2 regions of the Pararhodobacter sp. genome follow, and region 2 is predicted to be linked to the other one. Evidence: riboswitches for the same ligand, from Rfam matches in the RefSeq annotation. Region 2 holds a riboswitch; the other holds the start of a gene.
The links. A riboswitch is a leader RNA that binds a small molecule or an ion and turns the genes downstream of it on or off. The one in region 2 is predicted to bind thiamine pyrophosphate.

Region 1: linked by a shared signal. The riboswitch ahead of thiB (thiamine ABC transporter substrate binding subunit) and the one ahead of VDQ28_RS01540 (NUDIX hydrolase) in region 2 are both predicted to bind thiamine pyrophosphate.

What each region holds. Positions count from the first base shown of each region.
Region 1 is NZ_JAUCBZ010000015.1:3,579,230-3,585,898, forward strand. It holds gene VDQ28_RS20990 (cytochrome c1) at 1-394, shown strand, start outside; gene VDQ28_RS20995 (hypothetical protein) at 524-1,060, shown strand; gene VDQ28_RS21000 (ATP-binding cassette domain-containing protein) at 1,057-1,749, opposite strand; gene VDQ28_RS21005 (ABC transporter permease subunit) at 1,736-3,286, opposite strand; gene thiB (thiamine ABC transporter substrate binding subunit) at 3,270-4,265, opposite strand; TPP riboswitch at 4,306-4,415, opposite strand; gene VDQ28_RS21015 (antibiotic biosynthesis monooxygenase family protein) at 4,480-4,800, shown strand; gene VDQ28_RS21020 (crotonase/enoyl-CoA hydratase family protein) at 4,832-5,698, shown strand; gene aroC (chorismate synthase) at 5,867-6,669, shown strand, end outside.
Region 2 is NZ_JAUCBZ010000010.1:31,815-38,483, forward strand. It holds gene kdpA (potassium-transporting ATPase subunit KdpA) at 1-78, opposite strand, end outside; gene kdpF (K(+)-transporting ATPase subunit F) at 229-324, opposite strand; partial or broken gene VDQ28_RS01510 (hypothetical protein) at 898-1,101, shown strand; gene VDQ28_RS01515 (MarR family winged helix-turn-helix transcriptional regulator) at 1,279-1,698, shown strand; gene fabF (beta-ketoacyl-ACP synthase II) at 1,780-3,048, shown strand; partial or broken gene VDQ28_RS01525 (LysR family transcriptional regulator) at 3,064-3,245, shown strand; gene VDQ28_RS01530 (hypothetical protein) at 3,198-3,389, opposite strand; gene VDQ28_RS01535 (GIY-YIG nuclease family protein) at 3,386-3,751, opposite strand; TPP riboswitch at 4,074-4,190, shown strand; gene VDQ28_RS01540 (NUDIX hydrolase) at 4,237-4,716, shown strand; partial or broken gene VDQ28_RS01545 (bifunctional hydroxymethylpyrimidine kinase/phosphomethylpyrimidine kinase) at 4,713-4,967, shown strand; gene VDQ28_RS01550 (hypothetical protein) at 5,151-5,324, shown strand; gene VDQ28_RS01555 (relaxase/mobilization nuclease and DUF3363 domain-containing protein) at 5,461-6,669, opposite strand, start outside.

The DNA.
Region 1 (6,669 bases), on a different contig from region 2:
CTTCCACGGCCCCTACGGGCTGGGCATCAACCAGTTGCTGCGCGGAATGGGCGGCGCGGAATATATCGCGTCGTTCCTGATGGGCTTCAACGGCGAGGAATCCGAGCAAGGTGGCGCGGTATTCTATTACAACGAAGCCTTTGGCGGCAACGTGTCGATGGCACCGCAGCTGTTTGACGACCTCGTGGAATATTCGGATGGCACCCAAGCCACCGAAGAGCAGATGGCACAAGACGTCGCTGCCTTCCTGATGTGGGCCGCCGAGCCGCGCCAGACCGAGCGCAAGATGTGGGGCCTGATTGGCGTCATTTTCCTGACGTTGCTGGCGTCGCTGCTGTATCTGACCAACAAACGCCTCTGGGCACCGATCAAAGATCAAGCCAAACGCGGCTGATCGTTTTTGATCCTCACAGACCCGTGAAACGCGCCCTTTGGGGCGCGTTTTGCCTGTCGGGGGTCTGGCCTCGGCCCCTTGTGGTGGCTAATCTCCACGGCCAAACCGCCCGTAAGTCGAAGAACCCGCATGTCTCAGTCCCCCCGCCGTCTCGCCACCCTGTCAGCCCTAGCCGTTTTGATCGGCTCGTCGATGCCCGCATCCGCGCAATGGATCGCTTCTGGTCGCTGGGGAACCGAGGCGAACTGGCAGTATGTCGTGCCCGGCACCTGGCTGATCCTACGCAGCGACAACGCCGCGCAGCCCGTGTCGATCCATGCCGAAGGGGCGAACCACGTCGGCCGCATCGCCCTGTGGTGCGATCCCCAAACCCAAACCAGCACGCTGCGCTTTGACGCCTATCGCGGTTTGGCGCTGAACCCGGCGCCCACCCCCGAACCCGTCACCTTCGAGATCGACGGCCAGAACTTTGAACGCACCTTCCTCTATGATCCCGCGCAAAGCGTCTGGGTTGCCGACGGGGCGCTCGACGCGACGTTCCTCGACGCCTTCTCATGGGGCAGCCGGTTGCAGTTGCGCAATGCGGCGGGTGAGGAGATCACCAGCTATCGCCTGAACGGCAGCAGCCGCGCCCGAGAGGCCTTGCGCCAGACCTGCCAATTCTAACCGAGATAGGCCGCCAACGCAGGCGGCGGTGTCTGCAGCAGCGCGTGAGTGTCAGCGGGTGCATCTGCCTGCCCCTCGGCGACCACCACGGTTTGCGGGCACAACCGCAACGCATCCGCCGGGTCGTGGGTGATCATCAGCACCGTCGCCCCGTTCTTTGCCGCGATACGCGCGACCAGATCCAGCATGGCGATTTTCAGCGCCGGACCAAGCGCCGCAAAGGGTTCATCCAGCAAAACCAAAGGCCGGGCCCGCAACAACACCCGCGCCAACCCTGCCCGGCTGATCTGTCCGCCCGACAATTGCGCGGGCTTGCGCCCCTCCAGCCCGGTCAAACCCGTCTCATCAAGCGCCTGCATCACCGCAACCCGGTCCGATTTACTTAGCCGCAATGCCGGATTGATCCCCAGCGCGACATTGTCGAACACGCTCATATGCGGCAGCAAATTGTGGTCCTGGAACAGAATGCTCATCGGCCGTTGCGCGGGTGGCAGTCTGTCGATCCGAGCCCCGTCCCAGCGAATCATCCCGGCGGTCAGCGGCACAAACCCGGCGATGGCCCCGATCAACGTGGATTTCCCCGCCCCCGACGGCCCCAGCACCGCGACCTGCGCGCCGGTGGGAACGCTGAAATCCGCCGTCAGGCTGAAGTCATCCTGAACGATCCTCACGCCATCAAGTTCCAGCATTCTTCCCCCCGATCATGCGCTCGACACTGACAAACGCCGCCAATGCCACCACCAATAGCACCAAAGCTGCCCCCGCCGCGTCGTCGCTGCGATAGGCCCCCATCAAGCGCTGCACCTGCATTGGCAGGGTCTCGCCGCCGGTCTGCGCAAACAGCACAATCACCCCCAGATCGCCCAACGACAACGCCGCCCCCAGCCCCAGCGCAAAGCCGAACGGGTGCCGCAACCGAGGCCACAGAATCAGCCGGAAATGCGCCCAGCCCCCCAGCCCCAGCGATGCCGAAAGCTGGGCAAAATCTCCCTCGGCCCGGCGCGCGGCGGGCAGGACGGCGCGCAAGGCGAACGGCAGCGCCATCGCCGCATTGACCAAAGCCGTGACCGACAAAGCCCAATGCACCGGGTCCGACACGGGGTGAATCACGATGAACAAGCCGGTGCCGATCACCAGGGGCGACGAGACCAGCGCCACCATGCCGACCCCTTCAGGCCAGCGCCGCGCCAGCGCCGCCATCGTCAAGGCCCCGGTCATCACCGCCAGCAAACCGACTGACAATGCCGCCACCTTGAGCGATTGCCCCAACGCCAGCCAAACCGGCGCAGGCAAATCCCGAACATGCGGCACACCGCGCAGAATGACCATTCCCAGCGGGATCAACAGGAACGCCGCCGCAAGCCCGATCGCGCTGGCGTCCACCGCCCGCGACAGGCCGCCCGGCGGGGTTGGTGCAACGCGGTCAAGGCCGGTCATGCCGGTGTCCGGCAGCGTGAACCGCGCCAGCAGCAGCAAAGCCGCGATACCGATTGCCGCCTGAAGCAACGCCAGCAAGGCCGCCCGGCCAAGGTCGAAATCAAACCGAAACGCCTGATAGATTGCCAACTCAAGGGTCGTGGCGCGTGGCCCGCCGCCCAGCGTCAACGCCACCGCAAACGAGGTCAGGCAGATCAGGAACACCACCGCCAAAGCCCCCGGCACCACCCGCACCAGCATCGGCACCTCGATGTGCCGCAACCGCGCCCAGCCGCCAAAGCCCAGCGCCGACGCCAGGCGCAAGTGCTCATTGGGAACCCGCGCCCAGCCTTGCAGCAGCAGCCGGACACAGAGCGGCAGGTTGAAAAACACATGCGCCAAAACGACGCCCTGAAAGCCGTAAACCGTGAACGGCGGCACGCCCATCAGCGCCAGGACATCGTTGACCATCCCGTTACGGCCAAACACCGCCAGCAAGCCGATCACCGCAACCAGCACCGGCAGGATAAAGGGTGCCCCCATCAGCACGATTAACACCGAGCGCCCAGCGAACCGCCGCCGCGCCAAAGCCCGCGCCACCGGGATCGCCAAGGCCACCGAGATCAGCGCGGAAACCGTGGCTTGCAACACCGTGAACCGCGCCGCGGCCCAATCGGCGGGGCCAAGCCGCGCGCCCAATTCGGCCCGCCACAGCACGGCTGCCAGCGCGCCAAAATTCAACAGCAGAAGGGCCGCCGCCACAAGGACAGCGGCCCACCAGAGCGCGCGTGGTTCAGCGCGCAAGAGCATCCCGCCACTCGCTCAACGCCGCATCCCGCAGCGCGGCCGCCTCATCGCCACGGAACAACAGCGAGGTTTCGGGCTGGTGCAGCGTCTCGAACCCCGCCGGCAAGCCGCCTTCGGGGGTCACGGCCGGGTACATCCAGTTGGTCGTCGGAATCACCGATTGGAACGCGTCGGACACCATGAACGCCATGAACGCCCGCGCCAGTTCCGGCTGGTCGGTATTCGCCACGATCCCGGCAACCTCGATCTGAAGATAGTGCCCCTCATCAAACAGAGCCGCCGCCTTGCTGGCGTCCTCCTCGGCAATCAGGTGATAGGCGGGCGAGGTCGTGTAGCTCAACACCATATCGGCCTCGCCCTCAAGGAACAGGCCATAGGCCTCGGACCAACCGGGCGTGACCGTCAGGATGCGCGGCGCCAGGCCTTGCCAGATTTCGGCGGCCCGGTCGCCGTAAGCCGCCTTGACCCACATCAGCAGGCCCAAACCGGGGGTCGATGAGCGGGGGTCCTGAATCACGATGCTCAGATCCGACGCGATCAGCTCAGGGAAACTGGTGGGCGGGGTCGGCGTGCGGTTCACGTCATGGACAAAGGCGAACCAGCCCCAATCATAGGGCAGGAACAACGGGTCATCCCAGGCGATCGGCAAATCCAACGCAGGCGACACCCCATGCGGCGCGATCAGGCCCGAGGCCGACGCCGCCGCCGTCAAGTTGGTATCGAGGCCCAAGACGATATCCGCCTCGGTGCGCGCGCCGGTCAGCATCAGCCGCGCCAACATCGCGGCCCCGTCACCGGCCGATTCGAAGACCAGATCGCAGCCGCATGTGGCCTCGAACGCGGCTTCGATGGCCGGGCCGGGGCCCCAATCCGACACAAAACTGTCATAGGTCAGCACCCTGAGTTCAGGGGTCTGCGCGTGGGCTGGAATTGCCAAAGCCGAAGCCAAAAACAATCCCGCAGCAAGTTCAGAAACTCTCATTGCATCCTCCATTTGCGACGGGCGGGGTCGGGGTGGAGGAATACATATCCGTCACCTTCCCTCCGCCGGTCCTAACCGGTTCAGGTTCAACGGGTCACGGGTTCAACCGTTTCTCAGCCAGCGCGTACGCAGGCACCCCGAGGTACGCGACAACATAACCCTTTGCACCGGCGCGACAAGGGGGCAGGATAGTGGCAACAGACGGAGGATTCCCATGACGCTTGCCATCACCACCGATTTCACCGGCCAGACCGTGGTCTCGACGTTCGAGATGACCCCCGGCACCTGCACCGATGTGCTGGACGCCCTGACCGACGCCTATGACAAGGTGATCCGCCATCAGCCCGGCTTTCTGGGCGGCGCGATCCATGTGAACGACGCGCAAACCCGCATTTCCACCTATTCGCGCTGGGTCAAGCGCGAGGACTTCCAGGCCATGCTGCGCACCCCTGAAATGCGCGAGCGCAACCGGGCCATTGCGGCGATGTGTTCGCGATTCGAGCCGGTAATGTATGAGGTCTCAGCCGTTTTCTAGACCTGCCACACAGTTTGGAAAAGAACCGCTCATGCCGAAAAACCTGTACGAAAAAGACGGGCGAATCGCCCGGATCACCCTCAATCGCCCCGAGGTGATGAACGCCATCGACGATGAGATGCCGGGCCTGTTGGCGCAGGCTGTGGAACAGGCAGATGCCGATCCGGATATCCATGTGATGATCTTGTCCCGTGCCGGGCGCGCATTTTGTGCAGGTTATGATCTGACCTACTATGCGCAGGCCAGTACCGGCGGCGGCAACCAAGTCACGCAACCAATGCCCTGGGATCCGATCAAGGATTATGCGTTCATGTGGCGCAATACCCAGGCATTCATGGCGCCGTGGCGTGCCCTGAAGCCTGTCTTGTGCAAAATCCACGGCTTTGCCGTCGCCGGAGGGTCGGACATCGCGCTGTGTTGCGACATGGTGTTCATGGGCGAGAGCGCCGAAATCGGCTACATGCCCGCCCGGGTCTGGGGCTGCCCGACGACGGCGATGTGGGTGTACCGCCTCGGGGCAGAACGCGCCAAACGCCTGATGTTTACCGGCGATAAAATCACCGGACGCGAGGCCGAGGACATGGGGCTGATCCTCAAGGCCGTGCCCGATGCCGACCTTGATGACGCCGTCGAGGCGATGGCGGCACGGATGGCTTCGGTGCCGGTGAACCAATTGGCGATGCAGAAAATGGTGATCAATCAAGCCATTGAGGCCACCGGCATCATGAACACCCAACGCCTCGCGACGGTGTTTGACGGGATTACCCGGCATTCGCCCGAAGGTCTCAACTTCAAGGCCCGCAGCGAAGCGGTTGGTTGGAAACAAGCCGTCAAAGAGCGCGACACCGGCACATGGGACTGGACCCTGAACCAGCCATTGCCCCCCTCAAATCGCTGAGGGGGGGGGCGTGGCTCGGGGCCATCGAGGCCCCTCGCCCCGCGCGGGGGCGCTGCCCCCATCGGCGCTATGCGCCGCCCCCGGAGTATTTTCGACAAGATGAAGCTGTCATGCGGGCTTGAGAGCGGCGCAGGGGGCGTTTAGACGGGGGCCAAAGGGAGATCGCGCATGTCGTTCAACAGCTTTGGCCATCTGTTCCGCGTCACCACCTGGGGCGAAAGCCACGGACCCGCGCTTGGGGCAACCGTTGACGGCTGCCCACCCGGCATCGCGCTGACCGAGGCCGACATCCAACCCTGGCTGGACCGCCGCAAGCCCGGTCAAAACCGCTTCACCACCCAGCGCCGCGAAGCCGATGCGGTCGAAATCCTGTCCGGCGTCTACGAGGGCAAGACCACCGGCACGCCGATTCAGTTGTTGATCCGCAACACAGACCAGCGCTCCAAGGATTATTCCGAAATTGCAAAGACGTTCCGGCCCGGCCATGCCGACATCACCTATCACCAGAAATACGGCATCCGAGACCCACGCGGCGGCGGGCGTTCCAGTGCGCGCGAAACCGCAGCCCGCGTGGCGGCGGGCGGTGTGGCGCGGCAGGTCTTGGCGCAGCTGCTGCCGGACCTGATCATCACCGGCTATATGGTGCAGATGGGCCCGCGCCGTATCGACCGCACGCGGTTTGCGTGGGGCACGATTGCCGAAAACCCGTTCTGGAGCCCCGACGCAGCAACCGCGGACCTCTGGGCCGACGACCTCGACGCGCTGCGCAAGGCCGGCAATTCGGTGGGCGCGGTGATCGAGGTCACGGCGCGCGGCGTCCCCGCCGGACTGGGCGCGCCGATCTATGCCAAGCTCGACAGCGAACTGGCCTCGGCGATGATGACGATCAACGCGGTCAAGGGTGTTGAAATCGGCGCAGGCTTTGGCGCGGCGGCGCTGACAGGCGTTGAAAACGCAGATGAAATCTTCAT
Region 2 (6,669 bases):
CAGCCACATACCCATCGGGACCGCAAGAGTGGTCATGACGGCAAGGACGACAACGAACTTCAATATATCAATAGTCATGCCCGTACTCCGATTAGATCCGGTCCAGCGCGATCACGAAACACGTGAACGCCACGAAGCACACGAGAGCCAGTACCACGTAGGCCAAATCAAGCATTGAGAAACCCCTTTCATCGTGATCAGAACAAGCATTGGTGATCCGGTTGGCACCTAGAACTTTTCCGGACGAATCAATGCGTAAAACAGATATACGGCCAGCAAGACCGCGACAGCCAAGACAATCACTTCGACCAAAATCATTACCATCTCCTACGCATATATTGCGGGCGTTCGATCCCCGGCTGCTGTATATGAATCGGGACGCCACCAAGCCAAAGATCGTCTATAGCACCCCGTATCGGCCAAATAGACACACCCCGCACCGACCTCAACAGCCAACTCATGGTCATCTGAGCGATCTGCGCTCTGTTGAAACAGAACAGCAATACAGTAACGGTCTCGCCCATCGGACTTTTCGTCGAAATTAATAGTTGGTATCGTACGGAAGCGCGTGTAAGAACGGCGCAACGATTCCTCCGTTGCGTATCAAGACGGCATCAAGATCCGTATCAGGCTGCTCCTACGTGTACGGCAAAGGGACATACCGAGGCGTACACGTAATAGTTCATTAATACCGTTGACACCACTATCAAAGGCGATGGCCTAAAGAAACCAGGGTGCTAAGCAGCATTGCCAAATAAAACCCAGCGGGCCAATTTCTCCACTGCCCAGGTCGGAACCTGAACCTGCCTTAGGTCTTTCAATGGATTGTCTTTTTCCATCAGCCCAGACGTATCAACTCATTGAACAAGGCTTGAAGATACGGTCAAATCGAATGTAGAGATTTACCTTGCACTGTGCTGGAAAATCGATTGCGAACCTTCGGAAGTGCCGATGGTCGGCGATACCTTGCCATGCGACTATGCTGGCGCAATGGCGGTGAGCATGCAGATCATGCACCTGGACCGACATGGCACCGCTAATCCGGAACAAAAAGCGGTCACCATCAGTGACTTACGAAGAGTACTCATCAATGTCGCTTAAGCGCCCATACGCGTCGGCCACCTGCAGGCTATCAACATATTTTGCTCATCGTTGGCTGCGTTGACGCTCTTTGGAATGACTTTTTCATGATGTATGATCAAACTGACACTACAAAATCCTGATTATCGGGAAAGCCGATAAGCCTGAAGAACATATGAAGGATGTGCTTGATTTTCCATGCAGAAAACCAGTGACCTTTCCGAATGTCTTGTTCTAAACACAATCGCGGCAGCACGGGTATTGCTGCGGCACTATGACGCCAAATTGAAAGAGTTCGACGTCACAGCACAGCAATTTGCGCTCCTTGCTGCGGTTCGTCTTTACGAAGGGGAACCCGTCGCAACACTGGCTCAACGTGTCTTCCTGGATCGAACAAGCCTGACGAGGAACCTTGATCTTTTAGAACGTAAGGGCCTCGTCCGTCGTGCTTCCGGAACCGTTGGTAACGTACGTCTCTGTGAGCTTACTGAGAAGGGAAGTGCCTTGTTGGATCAGCTTTTACCGGAGTGGCAGTTATCCAAGTCTGGACTCATGGAAGGCATTTCTGAGCAGGACGCCGCAACATACCTGAGAGTTGCTAAGCACTTAGCACGATGAGAAGCCGTGAGAGGGGATTGTTCATTTTGCCTTTATCCAGTATAGTGTATATGCACAGTAGATGTGCGAACAGGAGTATTTATGCACGAACCTATTGTCGTAACGGGACTTGGCGCGGTATCCCCGCTTGGGGTGGGCATAACGACCAATTGGGAAAGATTGCTTGCGGGAAAAAGCGGCATTCGAACAAATAAACGCTTTGACACCGAAGGATGGAAATGCCAGATCGCGGGTTTGGTTCCCGATCACGTGGATGATCCAAAGGGCTTTGATCCCGAGTCAGCTATGGATCCCCCAGAACTTCGCAAGACCGATCTTTTCATTCACTACGCGATGGCGGCTGCACGAGAGGCGCTGAATCAAGCCGCCTGGCATCCAGAGCGTTCAGCGGATAGGGCTCGCACTGCCACGGTGATTGGGACAGGTGTTGGTGGTATTCCTGCAGTCACCGCCGCGAACGAAGTGATTGCTACCTCCGGCGTGCGTCGCCTGTCGCCGTTCCTCGTGCCCTCGTTCTTGCCCAACCTTGCAGCCGGACAAATATCCATTCATTTCGGCTTTCATGGGCCATCCGGTGCACCGGCCACGGCATGTGCGGCTTCAGCTCAGGCAATCGGCGATGCTATGCGTATGATCCGTGCCGGCGAGGCCGACATTGCCTTATGCGGCGGGACGGATGCATGCGTTGATCCCGTGGCGATTGGTGGATTTACGGCGGCCAGGGCTCTTTCTTTCAACTTCAACGATGCACCTGAAAGAGCTTCGCGCCCATTCGATTTGAATCACGATGGCTTTGTGCTCTCCGAGGGAGCAGCCATGCTGGTGATCGAGAAATTGAGCCACGCGCAGAAGCGCGGCGCACGTCCGCTGGCTGTGCTGTCCGGCTATGGGACTACAACCGATGCCCACCACGTCACAGCTGGATGGCCCGACGGACGTGAGGCAGCGCGTGCGATAAAAATCGCATTGGCAATGGCAGGCATCGACCCAGGCCTTATTGGCTACGTCAACGCCCATGCCACTTCGACCCCTGTTGGGGATGCTGCTGAACTGGCTGCGTTGGAAAGCGTTTTCGGCCCAGGTGCAGGCGCCATACCAGTTGGATCCACCAAGTCAGCGACAGGACACATGCTAGGCGCGGCTGGTGCCATCGAAGCTGCTTTTTCGGTGCTCGCGATCCAGCACGGCGTACTCCCTCCCAGCCTCAACATTGACGATCCGATGCCAGAAGCGAAAAATTTCAATTTGCTTTCCGGTGGCCCCCACTCAACCGCAGTTGATTATGCGCTGTCAAATGCATTCGGCTTTGGCGGTATCAACGCAGCGCTGGTGATCAGTCGATACAAATAAGATTTGTGACTGAACATGGACCTTCGCCATCTCCGCTGTTTTTAGCTATAGCCGAAGAACTTCACTTCGCACGCGCCGCTGAGCGGCCGCACATAGAGCAGTCGCCGCTGTCGCGAGCTATCAAGAAACCGGAGGAAGAGTTGGGTGTGTCACTGTTTGCGCGCACCACTCGCAGCACCCGGCTGACTCGCGCGGGCACCGTCCCCTTGCGCGAGAAAATTCAGCAGCGCCAAGTCGCTGAAACTGATGGCATGGTGTATGCCCAATTCGTCGTCAAGCTTGAGTTGCAGGCTGGCGTGGGCATGATGTAGCACCAAACAGAAGCCGAGATTCGTGTTCATCGAGGTTCGCTTCTGAGTTCGTCGTAACCGAGTTCGCCAACACAAAGGATTTCCTGGCGCCACAAGCTAACTAGCATTTCCAATTCTCGTGTGGCATTGAACGCTGGATCTTCGCTGGGTTTGACCATGTCGAGTACGTCGAAGAGAAAGTTGGCCTCACCGTGCTCAACCCAGTCCTGCGCAAGCCTCGCATTGCGATGCTGTCCATGCTGCAGTTCAAAAAGATGCCGGTTGAGTGTGCCCTGAACGTTAGTACTACCTGCAACCAACGCCCGGCCCGTGATCTGGTTACGAATCGCATACACGCCTGCTCGGGTTTTCGTCTCCAGATACTGTCGGTTCAGCGTCTTTTTGTTTGTCATCATCAGTCCTTTTTGTTACAAATGAGTTACGGCGTAAGCAATGACACTTCTCTCAGCGGCAGCGCGTAGCAGTAGTGTTCGTCCGTTAGTATTTAAGGAGCTGTAGGATACGCTACCGGTTGTTTTGTTTAAAGCTGTGACGGAAGCGGAATAATTTTCCATCACTCTCAGCATTAGGTATGACCGGGAGCCGATGCTCTTCCCCAAGCATCTTGCTGGCAGTGCCGCCTCCTCCATTGGTACGGCGGGATAACCTGCATTAGCAGCAGACGCGCTGACTGGCATGTGCTAAAGTAACAAGACTCGTTCCTCCCGAACGAGCAAATGAACCGAGGGGGCCCGGCTAGCGGGCTGAGATACTGCCAGGCGTTTTGCAACGCAGTGACCCTTTGAACCTGATCCGGGTCATACCGGCGAAGGGACGGGTATCCTTCTGCTCGCCGCTTGCTGCCGGATGGTTCTCCTTTGATGAAGGAACCGCCGTCGTGTCTTCCTCGACCAACGATCCTCCTGCCGTGGCTCGGCCAGTGGTGGCGACGCTTGCGGCCGTGGTTCGCGAGAACCGCATTCTCTTGATACGTCGCGCGCATCGGCCGGACGCGGGGCGATGGGCGTTTCCGGGCGGGAAGATCCGTTTCGGCGAGTCTGCCGCCGACGCAGCGCAACGCGAACTGCTCGAAGAAACCGGCGTTCAGGGCAAACCTGTACAGGTGTTCGATGCCGTCGATGTGTTCGACCGGCGGGCGGACGAAGGCGACGTGCTGCACCAGCACTACATCCTCATTGCCACGCTGTTCGACTGGTACGTCGGCGAGCCGTGTGGCGGCGATGACGCGCTGGACGCACGCTGGTTCGCCGATGCGGATCTCGATTCGACCGAATTGGCGCAGAGCTTCGACGTCGCCGCAGTGGCTCGCCACGCCTTTCGGCTCGCGCTATCGCTTCGCACGGGAGTCGACTCGTGATCGCTAACGTGCTGAGCATTGCTGGCACCGATCCCACAGGGGGCGCCGGCATCCAGGCAGACCTGAAGGCATTTCCCGCATTAGGTGCCTATGGCATGAGCGTCATCACGGCCGTGGTGGCGCAGAACACCCAGGGCGTGCGCAGTTTCGTAGCACTGGAGCCCAATTTCGTCGCCGACCAGATCGACGCGGTGTTCGATGATGTTCGGGTAGATGCAGTCAAGATCGGCATGGTGGCCAACGCGGGAATACGGCCGAGTTGGTCTTGATCACATGCATGAGTACTTCAACCACGTTCTCGCGTAAGGTGAAACCTTGACGAGTGTCTTGGCGAACAGTGCCGTATCGCGAATAATGTCCAGGCCTTCACTCGCCTCACGCCAGGTGCGGATACGGGCGAATTCGAGCATATCGAGCACGTCGAAGTAGCGGTAATGCTCAACAATGCGCTAGCGCTGGAAAAAGGTGGTGAAACTGTATTTGGCAAGCGCAGGCCCACCGAACAGGAGTTTTTCGCCAGTACCGAGCTCTCGCAGCCGCGCATCAATCCAACGCCAGGCATCGAGTGCCTGGGCCGTGAACTATCTTCATTCCGCGCCTCGCCCTGATTGCGCAGCAGTTTGTAAAGCAAAGGCACGAGTTTTCGCTGCCATAAGCGATAAGCAGACGCACAATGGCCCATTGATACGGGTGCGCGCTGCCAAGGGGCAATGCTCAGTATCCTTTCCGCTTGGAGAGCCAGCGTCATCCGACTGAGAGGCTACGCTGCCGCCCAATTTCCCAAGAAACACCTCCACCGCTACGTATCGTCGCGGCGATCTGCTGCCCCAGGCGCTGTTCAATCACCGGCTTCCATGGCGCCAAAGAGAAGCCCATGCCGTCATCAAGCATCGCATATCGCCCGCTGGCGAGCATGACGGAGCGCCGGTAGATTCCCGCCACGCGCTGGCCGTCTGTCATGGGCCGATGCTCCAGGCCGGTTTCGGCGACGATGTCCTGGGCGGTCTGCACTAGTTCACGATTACATAGCGTTGCCAATAGATTGCGGGCAAGAATCACGCGCTGCCCACGCCGCTCGGCCAGCCCCTGTTCCACCAGGAAATCGGCACGCTGCCGCAAGGCTTGCTTGGCGTCACCCCCGAAACCCACGTCCCTCAGTCCCTTGCCGCCGCCGATCAACTGCCGATCCAGCCAGGTCGCACCGATCACGCGGGCCTGCCGCTCAATAGGCAGGTGCGACTTCAACTCCACAGATACACCGCCCAAGCGCTGAGCGTCGTACTGGCGACCTCGTTTGGGCAAGTCACCTGGCACTTTCCATAGCCCTTCGGCCACACGCTCCACAATGCCGGCGCGGCGCAGTGCTTCCAGCCGACGAACATGAGTGGCCACAACCTCCTGTGGGTCACGGCCAGCCTTGGCTCGGCCTTGCTCAATCGCGAGGTGATGATCGGTGCGATATAGACCGTTGCTTGCTAGCTCCACGATGTTGCGGTCAGCAGCTCGAACGTCGGCAGAACCTTTCACTTCCACCACCGCGCCGATGGGATAGTTGGCAGGTTCGTCGCGGACATTGAGCGCAACGTAGTGGGCCTTACCGTCTACACCGTCGATCACCAGATAGCCCCGGTCGTGCAGTTCATCATCCAGCCCCTTGGCCGCTATGCGACCAACGATGGTGCGACCATCATCGGCCGGCTCGAACACAGCAAGTTCACGCTGTTGTCCGCTCATGGCCCGCTGCATGGTGCGGATAATGTCGCCACGCTCGCCCAAGGCGCGCAAGGTCTTCTCGGCGTCGGTGTGAACGGCCCAGATGCCGGGCTGCATTTCTTCGGCCAGTCCCAGACGCTGCAAGCATTGCAGGCGACCGATCAGCAGCGGACGCCGGCGTTGTAGTTTCGGCTCGTTGAAGCGTTTGATATGTACCCGGCCATCGCCGCTGATCTCCCG